2 regions of the Methylobacterium sp. NMS14P genome follow, and region 2 is predicted to be linked to the other one. Evidence: predicted binding sites of a transcription regulator. Region 2 holds the regulator's gene; the other holds the start of a gene.
What was found. Region 2 encodes HrcA, which represses chaperone genes, less so after heat shock. Its sites were predicted from a motif close to GTTAGCACTCNCNNNNNGNGAGTGCTAAC; they were not measured.
Positions count from the first base shown of each region.

Region 1: a site for HrcA is predicted at 2,047-2,075, ahead of groES (co-chaperone GroES). Genes of this name have one in related genera too.

Region 1 covers NZ_CP087106.1:620,686-629,623, reverse strand. The annotation lists gene LOK46_RS02915 (methyl-accepting chemotaxis protein) at 1-740, opposite strand, end outside; gene LOK46_RS02910 (CorA family divalent cation transporter) at 948-1,934, opposite strand; gene groES (co-chaperone GroES) at 2,146-2,436, shown strand; gene groL (chaperonin GroEL) at 2,508-4,148, shown strand; gene LOK46_RS02895 (hypothetical protein) at 4,248-4,538, opposite strand; gene fae (5,6,7,8-tetrahydromethanopterin hydro-lyase) at 4,819-5,331, opposite strand; gene LOK46_RS02885 (triphosphoribosyl-dephospho-CoA synthase) at 5,570-6,409, opposite strand; gene LOK46_RS02880 (ATP-grasp domain-containing protein) at 6,406-7,314, opposite strand; gene mch (methenyltetrahydromethanopterin cyclohydrolase) at 7,425-8,399, opposite strand; gene LOK46_RS02870 (ATP-grasp domain-containing protein) at 8,396-8,938, opposite strand, start outside.
Region 2 covers NZ_CP087106.1:3,300,682-3,309,619, forward strand. The annotation lists gene LOK46_RS15870 (penicillin-binding protein activator) at 1-779, shown strand, start outside; gene hemW (radical SAM family heme chaperone HemW) at 780-1,955, opposite strand; gene rdgB (RdgB/HAM1 family non-canonical purine NTP pyrophosphatase) at 1,994-2,623, opposite strand; gene rph (ribonuclease PH) at 2,620-3,333, opposite strand; gene hrcA (heat-inducible transcriptional repressor HrcA) at 3,501-4,556, shown strand; gene LOK46_RS15895 (DUF1236 domain-containing protein) at 4,607-5,179, opposite strand; gene LOK46_RS15900 (MFS family transporter) at 5,651-7,015, shown strand; gene LOK46_RS15905 (alpha/beta hydrolase) at 7,098-8,279, shown strand; gene LOK46_RS15910 (DUF2312 domain-containing protein) at 8,335-8,616, shown strand; gene LOK46_RS15915 (phosphoribosylaminoimidazolesuccinocarboxamide synthase) at 8,670-8,938, opposite strand, start outside.

The DNA of each region.
Region 1 (8,938 bases), 2.7 Mb from region 2:
ATGTTCACCTGCGCGGTGACCACCGCCCAGGTCAGCATCGGGCCGAGATACTGGCCCTTCTCGTCGGTCACGGCCGTGACCCGCAGGTTCAGGGTCTCAGGCCCGACCTTGATCTTGGTGCTGTGCGGCAGCCGGCTCGCATCCGCCAGCATGGTGCGCTGGTGGCTCGGGTTCTTGTGGAAGATGTCGAAGGAGCGGCCGAGCATGTCGTCGACCTTGACCGGCAGGTGCTGGTCGATCGTGCCGAGCGTCTTGCGCGACGTGGCGTTCATGTAGTCGATCTTGAAGTTGTCCTTGAAGTCGGCCGTCATGACCGCCACCGGCACGTTGTCGATCATCGTCAGGAGCCTGTTGATCTCCTTCTTCTTCGCCGAGATGTCCGCGGCGAACTTGACGACCTTGATCGGCTTGCCCCGCGCGTCGAGGACGGGATTGTACGTCGCCTCGAGCCAGACCGAGTCGCCCTCCTTGTCGAGGCGCTGGAACTCGCCCGTGACGTACTGGCCATCCTTCAGCTTGTTCCAGAAGGCGCCGTACTCCGCAGTCTCGGCATAGCTCTTGTCTACGAAGATACGGTGATGCCGGCTCTGGACGTCGCTGAGGCTGTACTTCATCAATCGAAGGAAGTTCTGGTTCGCGTGGAGGACAGTTCCGTCCATCGAGAACTCGATGATCGCGAGCGAACGGTCCAGGGCGTCGATCTTGGCCTGGGCTTCGTTGAAGACAGTTCGATTGAACATGGTGCTGCTCGCGTTCCCCCGAGCCGGGTCTAGCGTCGCAGCGTTAATGAATTCCTTATTTCGACTTACGTCCAGATTACGTGCGAGCGAGGACGGAACGAATGCTTCTGGCGCCGCTGTCTCTGCGTGTCGGTATCCGAGTCGGCGCTGCCATCGGAGAATGAGATGCGACGTAGCGATCTCAATGCTGTAATTTGTCCGTAAATACTAGAACCAGCCTCGCATGCGGAAGTAGACGATGGGCGCGACTGCGCTCAGGAGGATCAGGCCGAGCGCGTAGGGATATCCGAGTGCCCAATCCAGCTCGGGCATGTGCTTGAAGTTCATGCCGTAGATCGACGCGATCAGCGTCGGCGGGACCCCGACCACCGAGACGACGGTGAGGACCCGGAAGACGTTGTTCTGCTCGATGGTGATGAGGCCGAGGGCGGCGTCGAGCAGGAACTGCACGTTCTCGGCGAGCCGCGTCTCGAACTCGTCCAGGGACTCGATGTCCCGCTTGATCGTCTCGAAGCGCGAATCCTCCGGCAGGCCGAGGTTGTCGCAGGCCGCGGCGACGAACGGGATGATCCGTTCGAGCCCGAGCAGGCTCGACCGGATCTTCCCCAGAACCTTCCCGCGGTTGCTGATGCCGCGCAGGATCCGGCGCAGGGCGAGGTCGCGGCGCCGGGGCGGCGGGCTCTCCAGGCGCCGCCGCTCGGCACCGCGGACGTCGAAGTCGAAGATGCGGGTGGAGAGCGTGTCGAGCTCGGATCCCATGTCCTCCAGGGCGTCGGCGAGGCTGTCGACCAGCTCTTCCAGGACGACGAGGAAGATCTCGCTTGGCGTCGTGCTGCCGTCGCCGTCCGCGACGCGCTTCGCGGAGGTCTCGAAGGCGCGCAACTCATGGAAGCGGATCGTGACGAGGTGATCCTTGGTCAGCAGGAAGCCCAGCGGCTTCAACTGCGACGCGCTCTGCTCGAAGGTGATCATCGGCGTCGACAGCGAGAGCCCGCCCTTCACCCGCCGCAGGCGGCTCGACGTCTCGACCTCCGAGAGCGCCGCCCGGGACGGTACGCGCAGGCCGGTCGCGGCCTCGACCGACGCGGCCTCCTCCGGCGTGGGGTCGTTCAGGTCGAGCCACACGGTGTCGCGCGCGATCGGCCTGCCAGGTTGCAGCGCCACCGGGCCTTCGGGTCCGTGCAGGCTCAGCATGAGAGCGCGTTATCCATGAGGGGGAACGGAGCCGCCGGCACGTCATCGCACCGTCGCGCGGGGGTGCGACAGCCTTGACTCGGAACCCGCCCGCGCCTATCTCGCGGCCGTCTTTGGCACTCGCCGAGACAGAGTGCTAACAGTCGAGTTCGCGAGCGGTCCCGCCGGCCGCATCAACGCCAACTCCAGACCTGAAGCAAGAGGGCAGCTCATGAAGTTCCGTCCGCTGCACGACCGCGTGGTCGTCCGTCGCATCGAAGGCGAAGAGAAGACCAAGGGCGGCATCATCATCCCGGACACCGCCAAGGAGAAGCCGCAGGAGGGCGAGGTCGTCGCCGTCGGCCCCGGCGCCCGCGACGAGTCCGGCCGCGTCAACGCGCTCGACGTGAAGGCCGGCGACCGCGTCCTGTTCGGCAAGTGGTCCGGCACCGAGGTCAAGATCGACGGTCAGGACCTCCTGATCATGAAGGAATCCGACATCATGGGCGTCGTCGCCGCCTGATCGGGTCACCCGTCATCGCCCTTTGAGGCCGTCCCGGCCTTGGGGTTCAACAACTAGCTAAGAGGCACACAATGGCAGCGAAAGACGTTCGTTTCTCCGCCGACGCCCGCGATAAGATGCTGCGCGGCGTCGACATCCTCGCCGACGCGGTGAAGGTGACGCTGGGCCCGAAGGGCCGCAACGTCGTGATCGAGAAGAGCTTCGGCGCCCCGCGCATCACCAAGGACGGTGTGACGGTCGCCAAGGAGATCGAGCTCTCCGACCGCTTCGAGAACATGGGCGCCCAGATGGTGCGCGAAGTGGCCTCGAAGACCAACGACATCGCGGGTGACGGCACCACCACCGCGACCGTGCTGGCCCAGGCCATCGTCCGCGAGGGCGCCAAGTACGTCGCCGCCGGCATCAACCCGATGGACCTGAAGCGCGGCATCGACCTCGCCACGGCTGCCGCCGTGAAGGACATCACCGCCCGCGCCAAGAAGGTCTCGACCTCCGACGAGGTCGCCCAGGTCGGCACCATCTCGTCGAACGGCGACACCGAGATCGGCCAGATGATCGCCCACGCGATGCAGAAGGTCGGCAACGAGGGCGTGATCACGGTCGAGGAGGCCAAGACGGCCGAGACCGAGCTCGACGTCGTCGAGGGCATGCAGTTCGACCGCGGCTACCTCTCCCCGTACTTCATCACGAACGCGGAGAAGATGGTCGCCGAGCTCGAGGACCCCTACATCCTCATCCACGAGAAGAAGCTCTCCTCGCTCCAGGCCATGCTGCCGGTGCTCGAGGCCGTTGTTCAGACCGGCAAGCCGCTCCTGATCATCGCCGAGGACATCGAGGGTGAGGCGCTCGCCACGCTCGTCGTCAACAAGCTGCGCGGCGGCCTGAAGGTCGCGGCCGTCAAGGCGCCGGGCTTCGGCGATCGCCGCAAGGCCATGCTCGAGGACATCGCGATCCTGACCAAGGGTCAGATGATCGCCGAGGATCTCGGCATCAAGCTCGAGAACGTGACGCTCCCCATGCTCGGCCGCGCCAAGCGCGTGCGCATCGAGAAGGAGAACACCACGATCATCGACGGCGTCGGCGAGAAGTCCGACATCGAGGGCCGCATCTCGCAGATCAAGGCGCAGATCGAGGAGACCACCTCGGACTACGACCGTGAGAAGCTGCAGGAGCGTCTGGCCAAGCTCGCGGGCGGCGTCGCGGTGATCCGCGTCGGCGGCGCGACCGAGGTCGAGGTGAAGGAGAAGAAGGACCGGGTCGACGACGCCCTCAACGCCACCCGCGCGGCGGTCGAGGAAGGCATCGTCCCGGGCGGCGGCACCGCGCTGCTCCGCGCCAAGAAGGCGGTCGCCGAGCTGAAGTCCGAGATCCCGGACGTCCAGGCCGGCATCAAGATCGTGCTGAAGGCCCTTGAGGCCCCGATCCGCCAGATCGCCCAGAACGCGGGCGTGGAAGGCTCGATCGTGGTCGGCAAGATCACCGACAACACCTCCTCGGAGACCTTCGGCTTCAACGCTCAGACCGAAGAGTACGTCGACATGATCCAGGCCGGCATCGTCGACCCGGCCAAGGTGGTGCGCACCGCCCTGCAGGACGCGGCCTCCGTCGCCGGCCTGCTGGTGACCACCGAGGCGATGGTCGCCGACGCGCCGAAGAAGGACAGCCCCGCTCCGGCCATGCCGGGCGGCGGCATGGGCGGCATGGACTTCTAAGTCCGCGCCACCCGCGTCACGGAGGAAGGGGGTCGCCGCGAGGCGGCCCCTTTTCTTTTGGCGCCGGCCCGCCGCGGTGGCCCGCGGGGCGCGGGCCGGTCAGACGCCGCGACGCGACGCCAGGGCCGCGAGACGCGCCCTCACGGTGGCAATCAAGGATTGCCGGACGCGCTCGGTCGCCTGGAACGGGATATCGAAGTTCAGGCTGTGGTAGATCAGGGGTCGGATGCTGCCCTGATCGGGATCGTTCGCGCCTGTCTCGATGAAGTCGAGGATCCAGGCATGGATCGCCGCGTGATCGGACGTGTCGGGATCCGCGGCGAGGACCAAGTGGCCGCCGTGCGTCCAGTCATCGCGCAGGGTCGCGGACACTTCGTCGGATGCAGGCATGACCTCACCTCGCGGCTCTGCCCGGTGCGGCCGGAACGATAGTGTATCCGCGCGCGCCGATCCCGTTCATCACCGGCGGCCACCGAGCTTCGACGCCGCGTCACCTGTACGACTGCGCCTCCCCCCGCCGCCATGTCGCGCGGCAAGCGACAAAAAAACGGGACGGCTCGCGCCGTCCCGTTCAGGGGCCTAATTATCGGCCAAGGAAGATCGAAGCCAGTCGCTGGAGCAGGCCCCGCGGTGCGGGCGGAGGCTCGCTCTGCCCAGGACCGTCCCCGATCTAAGCGTTGGCGGCGAAGGGGTGCTGCGCTGAGTTGCGCTGCTCGGTGACCGTCGAAGCCTTCGGCTCGCCGTTCACGGCGCGCTGGATCGACAGCTTGGTGGCCTCGTAGTTGTACTTCTGGATCTTGGCGTCGTCGGCCGCCTCCCAGTGGATGAACACGCCGACCAGGATGTACAGGTCGTCGGCCTCGTCCGCCGGGATGATGCCCTCGGCCACCGCGTCCTGCACGGCCTTGGCAACGCCGTGCTGGGCCGGGCCGAACATCTGGACGGCCTGACGGGCGTCGTTGATGGTGACCTTGTTGAACATCAGGGTGTTCGGCTTGCACGGCAGGTTCGGCGCGATGACCGCGAGCAGGCTGGTGAAGCCGTGCTTGTTGTTCACGAGGCCGTTGCAGAAGGCCGTCTCGGCCGGCGAACCGCGCGGTCCGATGATGAGGTCGATGTGGGCGACCTCGTTGCCGTCGCCGACGAGGGCCTCGCCGACCTGAACCTTGGTGATCTTCGCCATTCGGTGTCTCTCCCTGGATTCCGAAATAGAGCCGCGCGCCGGGCGGTGCCGCGGCCGGGAAGCCATCCTTGTTATCGGCGCCCGACCATGCCGGCCGAGCCGGTTGGGCCGAGCCGGTTGGGCCGGACAGCGCGGCGGACCCTACAGCGGGCCCCTGCGGCTCACAACCCGCGCAAGGCCCTGACACGAAGGAATTTCCATCCGCCCGGCGCTATGGACACCGGATCGTGCACGCGGCTCAGGCCAGCCGGGCGCCGGCGCCCGCGAGCGCGTCCCAGAACAGCGTCGCGACGGTGAAATCCGCGCTCGTGCCGGGATTGATCGCCCGCGCCTTCAGCGACGCGTCGAGGGCCAGCAGCGCGTCGACCGGCCGCGCGGCGAGGTCGATCCGGGCCAGCGCGGCGTCGGCCTCCCGGCGGACGCCCTCGGCCGCGACCGCGCCGTGCTTCCGGGCGATATGGCTGTCGGGCACCGCGCGCAGGTAGGCCAGGTGAATCGCGGTCGTGCACCAGGTCGGGTCGAGTCCGGCGGCGCGGGCCTCGCGCAGGGCCGCGAGCCCGATCGCCGGCACGTCCGCGAAGCCCGTGACGTAGGCGTGGGCGATCCGGTCCCGGTCGGCGGCCTCCGCCATGGCGTCGCGCAGGGAGCCGGGCGCCGCGTCGGCGACGTCGTGCCGGGCGGCCTCGCCGAGGCCGCCGGGACTCGCGCGGCGGATGCCCGCGAAGACGGCTTCCGAATCCGCGCCGTTCAGCGTGTCGAGCACGGCCGCGACGGTCCGGTTCTCCTCGGCCGCGACCGCGAGCGGCGCGCAGAGCAGCAGGATGCCGAGATTGGTGTTCTGGCCCACCGCCGCCATGGTGGCGGCGACGCCGTCGCGCACCCGCGCCCCGACGCCCGCGCCCGGGCGCGCCAGGGGCGGGGCCGAGACGTCTGCGCTCGTGACGAAATCCCCCAGTACCATGCGGTGGCCGGGCGCGTAGGCGTGGACGTTGCCGGGCTTGAGGGCGTCGAGCTCCGCGAGGCAGGCCGCCCGGTAGAGCGTCCCGATCAGCGCCGCGTCGAGGCCGGCCCCGCTCATGCCACCACGAGCCGGGGGCGGCTGGCGCCGCGGGCCGCGGCGAGGAAGCCGCGCACCACCGCGGCGGCGATATCGGTCTCGCACACGGTCTGGAGCCCCGACCAGGCCGGCATGGAATTGACCTCGAGGACCGAGAACCCGCCCTCCCCGTCCTCGACGAGGTCGACGCCGGAATAGTCGACCCCGACCGCGGCGGCGGCGGCCTCGGCCAGCTCGGCGGCGGCGCGCGGCATCGCCCAGGGCAGCGGCCGGCCGCCCCGGTGGACGTTGGTGATCCAGCCGTCGCCCTCGCGGATCATGCCGGCGATCGCCCGTCCGTCGCAGACGAACACCCGGTAGTCGCGCCACAGGCCGTCCCGGCGCGGCACGTAGCGCTGGAGGTAGTAGACCCGCGCCACCGCCTCCTCGTCGGGCAGGTCTTCCGGGCGCTCGATCAGGGCGAGCCCCTCCCCTTGCGAGCCGAACAGCGGCTTCAGGACCAGCGGCGCGCCCGGACGCGCCTCTGCGGCGACCAGGGCCGCGGCCGCCTCGCGCTTCGAGAACACCCAGGTGGCCGGCGTGGGCAGCCCGGCCCGGTCGATGAGCAGCGAGGTCGCCGCCTTGTCGACCGAGCGCTCGATCGCGGTCGGCGCGTTCCAGACGGTGACCCCCGCCGCGACCAGGGTGTGCAGCACGCCGAGCCGCATCGTCGTCGCCTCGAAGGTGCCGCCCGCGATGGTCCGCATCAGGACGCCGTCCGGCAGGGCGTCGGGGAAGCCCGGCACGCGCAGGGGCTCGTGGCCGCCGGTCACGACGGCCACGTCGGCCAGCGAGAACAGCACCGGCTCGACGCCGCTCGCGCGGAGGGCCGCGAGCAGGCGGTTCTTGTGCCAGGTGCCGTTATCGGCCGCGAGCCCGATGCGCATGGGGGTCCTGATCGTCACGGGGCCGCCCGCATCCGGGTCGGCCCGAGGTTCTGTCGCTCGGTGGATCGGACTGGGGCCCCCGCCGCGCGGGCGGGGCGCCCCGCGTGCCCTCAGACGAAGGACGCGTCGACCAGCGTCGGCTCCAGGCGGCCGCCGCGATAGGTGGCGCCGGAGCGCACCGACGTGACGATCGCCTCGGCCGGCGAGAACAGGGCGCCGTCGATCTTGTAGAAGTCGCCGTTCACCCGCGCGAAGATCTCGGCGAAGGGCGCGCCGTGGTCGCTCGACGTGGTCGAGGGCAGCTGCTCGGCGAGCTGCTTGGCGTCCGCGTCGTCGGCATCCACGAACAGCTGGACCCGGCCGCCGTAGATGATCGCGTCGTTGGTGCGGCCCATCGCCTTGATGAAGTCCGGGTGGGGCGGCGACAGCGGCGCAGAGCCGATCCCGTCCACGATGGCGTGCAGGTCGAAGCCGACCGTGTGGGCCTTGTGGAGGGCGACCTCGAGGACGCGGGCCACGACCTGGGTGGAGCCGGCGAGGCTCTGGGTCGGCGCGAAGATGAAGGTCAGGTCCTCGGGCCTGAGGCCGGAGGCCTCGGCGACTTTCGCAACGACGCTCTCGGGCGGGCCGCCCGCCGCTTCCAGCACGAGGGCGGTCTTGGTGGCGGAATCGCGGAAGCCGAGCTCCTGGTACAGGTCCTCGACGGCCGCCACCGCGCGGCCGGGGCCCGAGCCGAGGGCGAAGAAGCCGGAATCGCCGGTCTCGTCCGCGAGGCTCCAGCCGGCGTACTGGCTGCCCAGGCACGCGAGCACCGGGTCGGCGGAATGGACGGTCACCGAGTAGGGCCAGGACGCGATCGGCCCGCTCGGCGCGATGGTAACGGTGCCGAGGCCGCCGAGGCAGATCTCGGCGATGCGCCGCCCGGCCTCGATCGAGCCCCGCGCCTGCGCGCCGGCATCGACCATGCGGGCGCCGCCGGCGGCCTGCGACACGGAGAGCCGCAGGGTCGCGGCGTCGGCCACGAGCCGCTCGACCAGGGGGCCTGAGAGCGCGTTGATGCTGGGATAGGACGGGCTGGCACTCATGACGGGGCTTCCTCGGGGTGTGTTTTCTTCGCCGCGCAGACGGCCCGCAGGTGTGCCGTCCGCGTTTCCAACAGGGCGAGCACCTCCGCCCGGTCCGCGCCTTCGGCCAGCACCGTGCAGAGCGGCGCGTCGCGGCGGACCACCGAGCCGGGGCACGGGCGGTCGCGCACGCAGTCCGGCCAGTCGAGGGCCGGCACAGGCGCAAGCTCACGGTCCGCGTAACAGATCTGCGCGGCCGCCGCACCCGCCGGATGCGGTCCGGGCTCCGGCATCGTGCCGAGGCAGGCGGCGATATGGGCCGCGAGCAGCGGCGTCCCGCGCCGGTCGAGGACGTCGAGGGTCGCTCCGGGCCTCGGGTTGATCTCGGTGAGCCACCAGTCGGGCCCGTCGACCAGCAGGTCGGCGCTGGCGAGGCCGCGCAGGCCCGTCGCGGCGACGATCCGCTCGGTCCCGGCGGCGGCCGCCTCTAGGACCGAAGCGGGGAGCGCCGGGGCTTCTCCGGCGCCGCGGGCGAGCGCCCCCGCGTAGCGGAACGGGCG
Region 2 (8,938 bases):
CCGGCAAGCCGGTGATCGGTTTCTCCACGGACGCGACCGTGGCGAACCAGGGCGTCTACCTGCTGAGCTTCCTGCCGCAGCCGGAGGTGGACCGCGTCGTCGAGGACGCGGTCGCCGGCGGGAAGCGGTCGTTCGCGGCGCTGATCCCCGAGACGGCCTACGGCAACGCCGTCGAGGCGGAGTTCCGGGAGATCGTCGCCCGGAAGGGCGCGCGGGTCGCCGCCGTGGAGCGCTACCCGGCGGGCGCGCCCGGCCCGGCGGTGGAGCGGCTCGCGCGGGTGATCGCCGGGCCCGGCGCCACCGCCGACGCGCTGTTCATCCCCGAGACCGCCGACGCCATGCCCGCCGTGGCGGCGTCGCTGACGAAGGCGGGCTTCTCGCCCGCCCGGGTGCGTCCCCTCGGCACCGCCCTCTGGAACGAGCCGTCGCTCTACGCGCTGCCCGCGCTCCAGGGCGGCCGCTACGCCGCGCCGGACCGCGTCGGCTTCTCGAATTTCAGCGCGCGCTACCAGGCCCGGTTCGGCACCGTCCCGCCGCGTGTGGCCTCGCTCGCCTACGACGCGGTGCTGCTCGCGGCGGCCCTGTCGCGGCGGTACGGCTCGCAGCGCTTCGCCGAGGCGACCCTGACCAACGGCCTGGGCTTCGCGGGCGTCGACGGGACGTTCCGGTTCCGGCCGGACGGTCAGAGCGACCGGTCCCTCGCGGTCTACGAGATCCGCAACAACGCCGCGACGCCCGTCAGCCCCGCCCCGCGGGTCCTCGCGAAGCCGGCGATCTGATCAGGCCGCGAGTTCGGCGACCAGGGCGTTCAGCACCGGCGCGCCCCGCGCCGTGGCGGCGATGCGGCCGCCGGGCAGCCGCTCCAGCAGGCCGTCCCCGATCAGCATGCCGATCCGGTTGCCGTTCAGCGGCCGCCCCTTGAGGGCCGCGTAGCGCTCGGGATCGATCCCCTCGCGCAGGCGCAGTCCCATCACCAGGAACTCGTCGGCCTGGTCGGCGGCCGAGAGCGTCTCGGTCTCGACGATCCCGTGGCCCTCGGCCTCGACGCGGGCGAGCCACGCCTCGGGCGACCGCTCCGTGACGGTCCCGATCCGGCCCCCGGGCGTCACGAGCCGGCCGTGGGCGCCCGGACCGATGCCGGCATACTCGCCGTAGCGCCAGTAGAGCAGGTTGTGCCGCGATTCCGCGCCGGGCCGCGCGTGGTTCGAGATCTCGTAGGCCGGAAGGCCGGCCTTCGCGCAGAGATCCTGGGTGACGTCGTAGAGGGCGCGGCCGACCTCGTCGTCCGGCGTCACCAGCTTGCCGGCGGCGGCGAGCCCGTGGAACGGCGTTCCGGGCTCGATGGTGAGCTGGTAGAGCGAGAGGTGCTCGGCGGCCCGCGCGAGCGCGTCAGCGAGCTCTGCCCGCCACAGGGCCGGCGTCTGCCCGGGCCGCGCGTAGATCAGGTCGAAGGAGGTCCGCGCGAACGCCGACTGCGCCAGGGCGATCGCGTCGAGGGCCTGCGCGGTGTCGTGCAGGCGCCCGAGGGTCCGCAGCGAGGCGTCGTCGAGGGCCTGGATGCCGAGCGAAACCCGGTTGACGCCGGCGGCGCGGTAGCCGTGGAACCGGCCCGCCTCGACGCTCGACGGGTTGGCCTCGAGGGTCACTTCCGCGTCCGGCGCGACCGCCCAGTGGGCCGCCACCGCGTCGAGCAGCCCGGCCACCGTGGCGGGCTGCATCAGCGAGGGCGTGCCGCCGCCGAGGAAGATGCTGGTCACGGTCCGCCCCGGCGTCCGGGCGGCGCTGTGGGCGATCTCGGCGCGGAACGCCGCCAGGAAGCGCGGCTCGTCCACGCCCGCGCGGCGGACGTGGCTGTTGAAGTCGCAGTACGGGCACTTCGCGGCGCAGAAGGGCCAGTGCAGGTAGATCCCGAAGCCCGCGTCGCGGGTCGGATGGTTCGGGCCGGTCGATGACATGATGGCGGGGATGTGAGCGCCCGCGCCCCGTTTGGCAATCAGGCGCGGGGCGCGAGGCAGGCGCGGCTCAGCTCCACGAAGGCCCGGGCCCGGTGCGAGAGGCCCCGCCCCTTCTGCCAGTCGACGCCGTGCTTCTCGTCGGCACTCATCTCGCCGAAGGTGCGGTCGTGGCCCTCCGGCCGGAAGATCGGGTCGTAGCCGAAGCCCGCGGAGCCCTTCGCGGCGACGAGGTCTCCGAACACCCGTCCCTCGAACAGCTCGGTGTGCCCGTCCGGCCAGGCCAGCACCAGGGCGGACACGAAGTGCGCCCGGCGGTCGGCCGCGCCGCGCCGGTCGAGTTCGGCGAAGATCCGCGCCATCGCGCCGGCGAAATCCTTGGTCGGGCCGGCCCAGCGGGCCGAGAAGATGCCCGGCGCCCCGTCGAGGGCGTCGACGCACAGGCCGGAATCGTCCGCGAAGGCTGGCAGACCGGTGGCGTCGGTTGCCGCCCGCGCCTTGATCGCGGCGTTCTCGGCGAACATCGTGCCGGTCTCGTCGGGCTCGGGCAGGCCGAGCTCGCCCGCCGACACCGCCTCGATCCCGAACGGCGCGAGCAGGTCGCGCATCTCGGCGAGCTTGCCGGCATTGTGCGTGGCGATCACCACCTTCCCGGTCAGGCGGCGGCTCACGCGATGGCCTCCTTCTGCAGGGCGACCAGCCGCTCGGTGCCGGCGCGGGCGAGGCCGAGCAGCTCGATGAGCTGCTCCTGGGTGAAGGGCTCCATCTCGGCGGTGCCCTGCACCTCGACGATGCCGCCTCGGCCGGTGAGCACGAAGTTCGCGTCGGTCTCGGCCGCCGAATCCTCGGCGTAGTCGAGGTCGAGGACCGGCGTGCCCTTGTAGAGACCGCACGAGACCGCGGCGACGTGATCGCGCAGCGGATCGACGGAGATGATCGAGCGGGTCCGCATCCAGGCGAAGCAATCGTGCAGCGCCACCCAGGCGCCCGTGATCGCGGCCGTCCGGGTGCCGCCGTCGGCCTGGATCACGTCGCAATCGATCGTGACCTGGCGCTCGCCCATCGCCGGCAGGTTGGTGACGGCGCGCAGCGACCGGCCGATCAGCCGCTGGATCTCCTGGGTCCGACCCGACGGCTTCCCGGAACCGACCTCGCGGCGGGTGCGTTCGTGCGTCGCACGCGGCAGCATGGCGTACTCGGCCGTGACCCAGCCCTTGCCGGACCCGCGCAGCCACGGGGGCGCGCGCTCTTCCAGCGAAGCTGTGCAGAGCACCCGGGTGTTGCCGAAACTGACGAGGCACGAGCCCTCGGCGTAGCGCGAGACCGCGCGCTCCAGGCTCACGGGCCGCAACTCGTCGGCGGCACGCTTGGAAGGCCGCATCGCGGGCCCCTTCTGTCGAGAGTGTCGAGGGCCGGGCTCTTAGGCCGCCGCGCCACCGCGGGCAAGCATCGCCGTACGGATTGATCCGCGCGGGACGGTTGGACATGATCGGACCACAGGATGACCCCGTGACAAACCCCAGTCCCAACTTCTCGAACGGCCAGGCCATGCAGGCGCTCGCCGCCCTCAACGAGCGCGCCCGGGAGATCTTCCGGCAGATCGTCGAGAGCTATCTCACGACCGGCGAGCCGGTCGGCTCCCGGAATCTGGCGCGCATCCTCCCGATGGCGCTGTCGCCGGCCTCGATCCGCAACGTCATGGCGGATCTGGAGCATTCCGGCCTGATCTTCGCGCCGCACACGTCCGCCGGCCGCCTGCCCACGGAGCTCGGCCTGCGCTTCTTCGTCGACGCGATGCTCGAGCTCGGCGACGTCAGCCAGGACGAGCAGGCGCGGATCGAGGCGCAGATGCGCGCCGCCGCCTCGGGCCACACGTTCGATTCCGCGCTGGCCGAAGCCTCGACCATGCTGTCCGGGGTCTCCAGGGGCGCCGGAGTCGTCCTGACCACGAAGGCGAACGTCAACCTGAAGCACATCGAGTTCGTGCGCCTCGATCCCGCCCGCGCCCTCGTCATCCTCGTCTCGGACGACGGCTCGGTAGAGAATCGCCTCGTGGACCTGCCGGCGGGCCTGCCGGCCGGCGCGCTGCAGGAGGCGACGAATTTCCTGAACGCGCGCCTGCAGGGCCGCACGCTCGGCACGCTGCGCGCCGAGATCGAAGCCGGCCGCAAGGCGATGAAGCGGGAGCTCGACGTGATCACCGAGCGCCTCGTCGATGCCGGGCTCGCCACGCCGGTCGGGCCGTCGGAGGCGCGCCAGCTGATCGTGCGCGGACAGGCCAACCTGCTGGACGACCTGCGCGCGGTGGAGGACCTCGAGCGCATCCGCCTGCTGTTCAACGATCTGGAGACCCAGAAGGACGTTATCGATCTCCTGTCCCGCGCCGAGGGCGGCGAGGGCGTCCGGATCTTCATCGGCTCGGAGAACAAGCTGTTCTCGCTGTCGGGCTCCTCGCTGATCGCGGCGCCGTTCCGCGACGGATCGCAGAAGATCGTCGGGGTCGTCGGCGTGATCGGTCCGACCCGGCTCAACTACGCGCGGATCGTGCCGATGGTCGACTACACGGCGCGGGTGGTGTCGAAGCTCCTGGACGGCGGACGGTAGAGGGCGCCGGGCAGAGGGCCCGCCCGGCGCGCCAACCTTGTCGTGCTCACTCAGGCCGGGATCACGTCCACGATTTCGTAGGTGTCGGGATCGATGATCACGATGTCGTCGCGCACCAGGACGAAGTCGTAACCCTCGTATTCGGGCACCAGCTCGACGATGGCCGGCGGGAGCCGGTGGAGGGTGATCGAGCGCGGGATCGCCGTGCCGACCGCGAGACCGAACGCCACGTCCCGGAGCGGCGAGACGCCCAGACGCGTGATCGAGCTGCGGAACTCCGTGCGCTGACGGGTGTCGAGGCGGCCGACGGCGCCGCGGACGGCGCCCCGGTCGCGGGCGCCGTCACGGCCCCCCCGCTCGCCCGCCGGACCGCGACCGCCACGCTCGGGACCGGCCGCGTCACGATTGCCGCGGTCGGGCCCGGCACCCGGTTCGCGGGCACCACGCTCGCCCCGGTCCCCGCGATCGCCGGCACCCGGGTTCGCGGCGGGCCCGGCCCGGTCAGCCGGTCCGTTGCGCTCGGCCGCGCCACCGGGGCGGCCCGGCGCCTCGGCACCGCGGCCGCCCGGACCACCCGGCTCGGCGCCGCGCGGTCCGCCCTCGGCACCGCCGGGCCCGCGCATCGCGCCCCCTCGGGCCCGCCGGCGCCGCCCCGCATTCCACCGCCCGCGCCACCGCCACCGCCCGGGCCGCCGCCGGCCGGACCGGCGCCCGCGCCGGCGGCGCCGCCGGGCCCGCCGGCGCCGCCGCCACCGGGCCCGGCCCCTCCGCCGCCCGGGCCGCCCTGCGCGAACGCCGTCGCCGCTCCGGCCACGACGATGGCCGCCGCGACCGTGTCTCTCAGAATCCGCTTCATGGCTTCTCCTCCTGGAGTGGTCGGAGCGCCGTCGACGCCCACGCCGGCCCGCAACGGGGCCTCGGGGCGAACCGTTCCGTCCCGCGGCACTGTGGACACGCTGCCCGTGACACCCGCCCGCGCTGTCCTCGGCTAAGTCGGATCACGGTCTTGCGATCAGGCGCGTCACCTGTAACGTCGCGCCGCACCAGAAAGAGACCGGCTCCGGCCGGCATCGAGATTGATCGACGGAGACGCCATGTCCGCCTCGCGAGACGATACGATCGGTATCGCACCGAGTGCCCTCGACGACGCCGCGGACCGGAAGCGCCGGATCTGGGCGATCGTCGGATCGTCCTCGGGCAATCTCGTCGAGTGGTACGACTTCTACTGCTACGCGTTCTTCGCGCTCTACTTCGCTCCGGCCTTCTTCCCGAAGGGCGATTCCACCAGCCAGCTCCTGCAGACCGCCGGCATCTTCGCGGTGGGCTTCTTCATGCGGCCGATCGGCGGCTGGCTGTTCGGCCGCATCGCCGACCGGGTCGGCCGCCGGACCTCGATGGTCATCTCGGTGCTGATGATGTGCTTCGGCTCGCTGCTGATCGGCATCCTGCCGACCTACGAGCATGTCGGCACGCTGGCCCCCGTGCTGCTGCTCCTCGCCCGCATGCTCCAGGGCCTGTCCGTCGGCGGCGAGTACGGCACCTCGGCGACCTACATGAGCGAGGTGGCGATCAAGGGGAAGCGCGGCTTCTTCGCCTCGTTCCAGTACGTGACGCTGATCGGCGGCCAACTCCTCGCCTCGCTGGTCCTGGTGCTGCTGCAGACGGTGATGACCGGTCCGGAACTCACGGCCTGGGGCTGGCGCATCCCGTTCTTCATCGGCGCCGCGCTCGCGGTCGTCGCGCTCTATCTCCGGCGCTCCCTGGCCGAGACGAAGGACAGCAGCGACAAGGAGACCGCCGGCACCTTCTCCGCGCTGGCCAAGCACTGGCGGGCGTTCCTGGTCGTGATCGCCTACACGGCCGGCGGCTCGCTGAGCTTCTACACCTTCACGACGTACATGCAGAAGTATCTCGTCAACACCGCCGGCATGCCGAAGACCTCGGCGTCGCAGACGATGACGGTGGTGCTGTTCGTCTACATGATCATCCAGCCGATCTTCGGCGCGCTCTCCGACAAGATCGGCCGCAAGGCCAACATGCTGCTCTACAGCGGCCTCGGCACGCTCATGGTGGTGCCGCTGATGACGGCGCTCGGAACCAACAAGGACCCCTATCTCGCCTTCGCGCTGATCACCCTCGGGCTCGCGGTGGTGTCGTTCTACACGGGCATCAGCGGCATCGTGAAAGCCGAGCTGTTCCCCACCAACGTCCGGGCGCTCGGCGTCGGCCTGTCCTACGCGATCGCCAACGCCACCTTCGGCGGCACCGCCGAGTTCGTCGCCCTGTGGTTCAAGGACGCCGGCATGGAGAGCACGTTCTTCTGGTACGTGACCGTCCTGATGGCGATCGCCTTCGTGGCCTCGCTGATCATGCCGAACCCCAAGGTCCACGGCTATCTCGACGGCGCCGGCACCGTCGAGGAGGCGCTGGGGAAGAAGCCGCGCCTCGCCCACGCCTGATCGGACGCCCGGCTGGACCGGGCGGGACTTTCACGCTGATATGCCTCCCGCCGGGCGCGCCAGACGCCCGCGGGAGGACGCCATGTTGAGGAACGCCGCCGCCGGGGCGCTGGCCCTGCTCTGCCTCGCGACCGCATCGCCGTCCGGGGCCGCCGAGCCGGGCGCCGCCGACGCGCCGTTCAGGCCGACGCGGCCCGCGGGCTACGTCTTCGTCGGCGGCCGCTACGCGATGGCCGGCGGCAAAACCACGGCCTCCGGGCAGATGTTCGTGGAGTACCGCGCCCCGGAGCGGGTGACGCAGCCCTACCCAATCGTCCTGGTGCACGGCACCGCGCAGACCGGGACCAACTTCCTCGGCACGCCCGACGGGCGGCCGGGCTGGGCCGACCGCTTCGCCGCGCAGGGCTTCGCGGTCTACGTCGTCGATCAGGTCGGCCGGGGCCGCTCGGGCGGCGACCCGGACATGTACGGTCCCTACGCCCGCCTGCCCGCCGAGGACCTAGAGACGGTGTTCACCGGGCAGGAGCGCTCCGGGCTCTACCCGCAGGCGAAGCTCCACACGCAGTGGCCGGGCGGTGCCGGCATCCGCGGCAACGCCGCCTTCGACCAGTTCTACCTCTCGCAGGTGCCCTACATCGCGAGCGCGCTGAAGAGCGAGGAGCTGGTCGATCCGGCACTGATCGACCTGCTGGAGAAGATCGGCCCCGCGATCCTGCTGACGCACTCGCAGGCGGGTGTCTTCGGCTGGGCGGTCTCCGATCAGCGGCCCGACCTCGTGAAGGCGCATATCGCCGTCGAGCCGAACGGGCCGACCTTCTACGACATCCGCTTCAAGGGCGGCGCGGACTGGTACGAGCGCGTCGGCGAGGCCCGGGCGCGCCCCTACGGCATCACGCGGGTGCCGCTGCACTTCGAGCCGCCGGTGAGCGGCCCGGCCGACCTGACGGTGGTCCAGGCCGAGAGCGCCGCCGCGCCCGACAAGATCCGCTGCTGGCTTCAGGCCGAGCCCGCGCGCCAATTGCCGAACCTCGCCCGGGTGCCCGCGGTGATCGTCACCGCCGAGGCCTCGTTCCGGGCCACCATGGACGATTGCACGGCGGCCTTCCTGACCCAGGCCGGCGCGAAACCGGACCGGCTGGCGCTCGCCGAGCAGGGTATCCGCGGCAACGGCCACATGATGATGCTGGAATCGAACAGCGACGCCGTGGCGGACGCGATCGTCGGCTGGATCCACGGCCGGGTCCGGGCGCCGTCCCGGCCTTAACCCGCCGCTTACCCTGTCCCGGCGAGGGTGCGCCCGTCATCCGACGAGGGACTGCATGACCGACATGACCGACACCGTGGGCGTCGCGGGCGACCGCATCCGCTCGATCATCGAGCGCGTGGAACGGCTGGAGGAGGAGATCAAGGACCTGATGGAGGCCAAGAAGGAGGTCTTCGCCGAGGCCAAGGGCGAGGGTCTCGACGTGAAGGTGCTCAAGGAGATCCTGAAGATCCGCAAGCAGGACAAGGACGAGCGCGACGAGCAGGAGACGCTCCTCGACGTCTACCTGCGCGCCATGGACGCGCCGTCGCCGGCCCCGATCAAGGCGGCGGCCTGACACGGGCGACCGGGTGCGGCGCCGGGCGCCGCACCTCTCCGCCGCGATGATGCCTAGGCCGCGAGGTAGGCGGCGATGTTGCGCCGGACGCGGTCCAGGGGCTCCTCCGCCGGGTCCGGCAGGACGAAGCGCGCGCCGGTGATCGTCTCGTAGGCGCGGATGTAGACCGCGGCGGTCTCCAGGACGACCTCGGCGGGGATCTCGGGGATCGGGTCCTTGTAGGGGTCGCAGCGGGCGACGACCCAGTTGCGCACGAAGTCCTTGTCGAAGCTCTCCGGGGCCGAACCCGCGGCGAAGCGCTCGGGATAGCTCTGCGCGAACC